Regions from separate parts of the Streptomyces flavovariabilis genome, predicted to be linked through region 2. Evidence: riboswitches for the same ligand, from Rfam matches in the RefSeq annotation. Region 2 holds a riboswitch; the other holds the start of a gene.
What was found. A riboswitch is a leader RNA that binds a small molecule or an ion and turns the genes downstream of it on or off. The one in region 2 is predicted to bind S-adenosylmethionine.

Region 1 (2,193 bases), on a different contig from region 2:
CCCGGCGCTGCGGCACGCGGGTGCGGCCCGCGGCCAGCTGGGCATCCGCACGGTGTTCAACGCCCTCGGCCCGCTCACCAACCCGGCCCGGGTCCGTGCCCAGGCCGTCGGGGTGGCCGACCCGCGCATGGCGCCGATCGTCGCGGGCGTCTTCGCCGAGCGCGGCAACTCGTCCCTGGTCTTCCGGGGCGACGACGGCCTGGACGAGCTGACCACGACGGCCACGTCCCGGGTGTGGATCGTCCGGGGCGGCGAGGTGACCGAGGAGACCTTCGACCCGCGTGACGTGGGCCTCGACCTGGTTCCCGTGGAGGCGCTGCGCGGTGCGGACGCCTCCTACAACGCCGAGGTGGCCCGCCGACTGCTGGAGGGTGAGACCGGTCCGGTCCGCGAGGCGGTCCTGCTGAACTCGGCGGCGGCGCTGGTCGCTCTGGAGCCGACGTCGGCACCGCTGGCCGACCAGATCCGTGCCGGGATGGCGAAGGCGGCGGAGTCGATCGACTCGGGGGCGGCGAAGCGGACGCTGGAACGCTGGGTGGCGGCCAGCAACGCGTAACCGAGGTGAGCGTGGTCCCGCGATGCGGACTCGACTTGCGGGACCGCGCTCACGTCACGTACTTTCCTGACCAGGTCATGAGTGACAGTCAAAAGGCCCCGGCCGACTGTCCGGCAACCCTCCGTCCGTGGCGGGGTGCCCCGGGTGACGACCAGGCCGCAGGCAGCGAGGTCTGTGGCAAGCGCGTGACGAGGAGTCTCTCGTGAACCAGCGAATGCGATAGGGCCGCAGAGCCCCGCCTCCGCATCCCCCTTCTCTTCACCCCCGCTTGTAGCCGTCGTGCTCGCGGGCGGATTCCACCTGCCTTCACGGGAGTTCACCCATGTCCGTTTCCGCCGTCGCCACCGCCCCGTCCGTTTGTGCCCCGCTGCCCGTTCTGGGGCGGGACGTCACCGTCCCCCTCGTGACCGGCGGCGAGGTCACCTACGCCGCGCTCGACTACGCCGCCAGTGCCCCGGCGCTCCAGCGGGTCTGGGACGACGTCGCCGCCTACGCGCCGTACTACGGCAGCGTGCACCGCGGTGCCGGGTACCTCTCCCAGCTGTCGACCGACCTGTTCGAGAACGCCCGCCGGACCGTCGCCGAGTTCCTCGACTGCCGCGAAGGCGACCAGGTCGTGTTCACCCGGTCGACCACCGACTCCCTCAACCTCCTCGCCGCAGCGCTCCCCGCCGACTGCCAGGTGTTCGTCTTCGAGACCGAGCACCACGCCTCCCTGCTGCCGTGGCGCAACGCCCGCGTCACCTTCCTCGACGCCCCGCGCAGCCCCCGCGAGGCCGTCGAGACTCTGGAGCGCGCCCTCGCCGGCCGCACTGTGCCGATCGAGGGGGGCCACGGGCCGGCCCTGGTCTGCGTCACCGGTGCCTCGAACGTCACCGGCGAGCTGTGGCCCGTACGGGAACTCGCGGCGGCCGCGCACGCCCACGGCGCGCGGATTGTGCTGGACGCCGCCCAGCTGGCCCCGCACCACCCGGTGTCCCTCGCCGGCCTCGACGTCGACTGGGTCGCCTTCTCCGGGCACAAGCTGTACGCGCCCTTCGGTACGGGCGTCCTGGCCGGGCGGTCCGACTGGCTGCGCGCGGCCGAGCCGTATCTCGCGGGCGGCGGCGCCAGCCGCAAGGTCAGCCGGCGCCAGGACGGGGGAGTGGACGTGGAGTGGCACGACAGCGCCGCCCGCCACGAGGCCGGTTCGCCCAACGTCATCGGCGCCTACGCCGTCGCCTCGGCCTGCAAGGCGCTGACCGAGGCCGGCTTCGACACCCTCGTCGCCCGTGAGCAGGACCTGGTCCGCGCGGTGCGGGAGGGGCTCGCCGACGTTCCCCAGGTGCGGTTCCTGTCCCTCTTCGGGGACGACGCGCCGCGCGTCGGCGTGCTCTCCTTCGTCGTCGACGGCTGGAACAGCTCGCACTTCGCCGCCGCCCTGTCCGCCGAGTACGGCATCGGCGTACGGGACGGGCTGTTCTGCGCCCACCCGCTGGTGCGCACGTTGCTCGGCAGCGACCCGCAGTCGCAGGGGGAGTGCGGGTCGCCCGAGGCCGCGCCGGGGGAGAAGTCGCTCAACGCCATCCGGGTCAGCTTCGGCGCGGGCACGCCGGACGAGCACGTGGAGCGGTTCGTGCGGGCGGTGAAGGAGCTCG
Region 2 (2,193 bases):
TTGGCGATGGTGTCCGGCTTCTGCGGCCGCACCACGTCGTGTCCGGCCTTGTACGCCGTCGACACCGGCGAGCAGCCCTCGGCCTGCGCGCCGAAGATCTTGTACGGCTTGTCCTCGACCAGACCGAGCTTGATCAGCTCCTGCAGACCCTTGTCGATCTTCGTGAGCTGCGAGCCGGAGGCGATCGGCACCACGAGCTGGTCCGGCAGCTGCCAGCCGAGCTGCTCGCAGATCTCGTACGCGAGCGTCTTGGAACCCTCCGCGTAGTACGGCCGGAGGTTGACGTTGACGAAGCCCCAGCCCTCGCCGGCCGGGTCGCCGATCAGCTCGGAGCAGAAGCGGTTCACGTCGTCGTAGTTGCCCTCGATGCCGACGAGCTCGCCGCCGTAGACCGCGGCCATGACGACCTTGCCCTGCTCCAGGTCGTGCGGGATGAACACGCAGGAGCGGAAGCCGGCGCGGGCCGCGGCGGCACCCACCGCACCGGCGAGGTTGCCGGTGGAGGAGCAGGAGAGCGTGGTGAAGCCGAAGGCGCGGGCGGCCTCGATGGCCTGGGCGACGACACGGTCCTTGAAGGAGTGCGTCGGGTTGCCGGAGTCGTCCTTGACGAACAGCTTGCCGGCGTCGACACCCAGCTCACGCGCGAGGTTGTCGGCCCTGACGAGCTTGGTCCAGCCCGGGTTGATGTTCGGCTTGTCCGCCACGTCGGCCGGGACCGGCAGGAGCGGGGCGTACCGCCAGATGTTCGCCGGGCCCGCTTCGATGCGCTTGCGGAGCTCCTCGGCGTCGTAGGACGAGAAGTCGTAGGCGATCTCCAGCGGACCGAAACACTCCTCGCACGCGAAGACCGGGCCGAGGGGGACGCGGTGACCGCACTCGCGGCAGCTCAGCGCCGCGGCGGGACCGAGGTCTACGGTGGAGTCAGTGGTGCTTGCAACAGTCTGCACAGCCATGTGAGGCGAGGCCCTTCCTCATCTTCCTCACGACGCATTTCGCCGCGAGACGGATTTGGCACCTTCCCTAGCCGGGAGCCTCGCGAAGTGGTCGCCAGTGACCTACGAGTACCGACTGGAGGGTTGCCGGGGCTTCATCGGGCCGTTTCCCTCTGCCCCTCTGGATGAGCTGTATGTGGTTGTAGGCGGCGGGTGACCCCGGACATGCGATGGTCATCCGCGTTGTTCAAGACTGTAACCGACGACCAGGACAGTTGAGATAGTCGTCCGAACCGCGAGATGGATCACAGTCCCTCCCGCCTGGAGTACGCAGAGGAGCCGCCACGGTGCTGGAAGAAGTCGAGCGCTGGCTGAGCACCCGTTCCTGGTCTGCGACCGATCGCCCCCTCCACCAGGTCCTGGCCGCCAAGCAGCGCACGGGCCGGACGGTCAGCGTCGTGCTGCCCGCGCTCAACGAGGAGGCGACGGTCGGTGACATCGTCGCCGTCATCCGCCACGACCTGATGCGGCAGGTCCCGCTCGTCGACGAACTGGTCGTCGTCGACTCCGGGTCCACCGACCGCACGTCCGAGGTGGCCGCCGCCGCGGGCGCGCGGGTGGTGCACCGGGACGGGATACTCCCGCGCCTGCCCGCCGCGCCCGGCAAGGGCGAGGTGCTGTGGCGCTCGCTGCTCGCCACCCGGGGGGACATCGTCTGCTTCGTCGACGCGGACCTCAGGGACTTCTCGTCCGACTTCGTCTCCGGGATCGTCGGCCCGCTGCTCACCGAACCGGACGTCGACCTGGTGAAAGCCATGTACGACCGTCCCCTCGGTGGCGCTGCCGGGCAGGGCGGCCGGGTCACCGAACTGATGGCGCGCCCGCTGCTCAACATGCACTGGCCGCAGCTGGCCGGCTTCGTGCAGCCGCTCGGCGGCGAGTACGCGGCCCGCCGCTCGCTGCTGGAGCGGCTGCCGTTTCCCGTCGGGTACGGCGTGGAGCTGGGCATGCTGGTCGACGCCCTGCACCTGGCAGGCCTGGACGCCCTCGCCCAGGTGGACGTCGGAGTGCGCAAGCACCGGCACCAGGACGGGCAGGCGCTGGGCCGGATGGCCGCCGCGATCTACCGCACGGCTCAGCTGCGGCTGGCCCGCGGGCATCTGATCCGGCCGTCCCTGACGCAGTTCGAGCGGGGCGAGGACGGCTTCGAGCCGCGGACGTACCGCGTGGACACCGAGGAGCGTCCGCCGATGGTGGAGAT

Region 1: linked by a shared signal. The riboswitch ahead of IO24_RS0104005 (aminotransferase class V-fold PLP-dependent enzyme) and the one ahead of thrC (threonine synthase) in region 2 are both predicted to bind S-adenosylmethionine.

The regions. Positions count from the first base shown of each region.
Region 1 is NZ_JNXD01000001.1:899,999-902,191, forward strand. Features, by position in the region: gene trpD (anthranilate phosphoribosyltransferase) at 1-556, shown strand, start outside; SAM riboswitch class IV at 630-746, shown strand; gene IO24_RS0104005 (aminotransferase class V-fold PLP-dependent enzyme) at 879-2,193, shown strand, end outside.
Region 2 is NZ_JNXD01000007.1:59,212-61,404, reverse strand. Features, by position in the region: gene thrC (threonine synthase) at 1-953, opposite strand, end outside; SAM riboswitch class I at 969-1,124, opposite strand; gene IO24_RS0114820 (glucosyl-3-phosphoglycerate synthase) at 1,280-2,193, shown strand, end outside.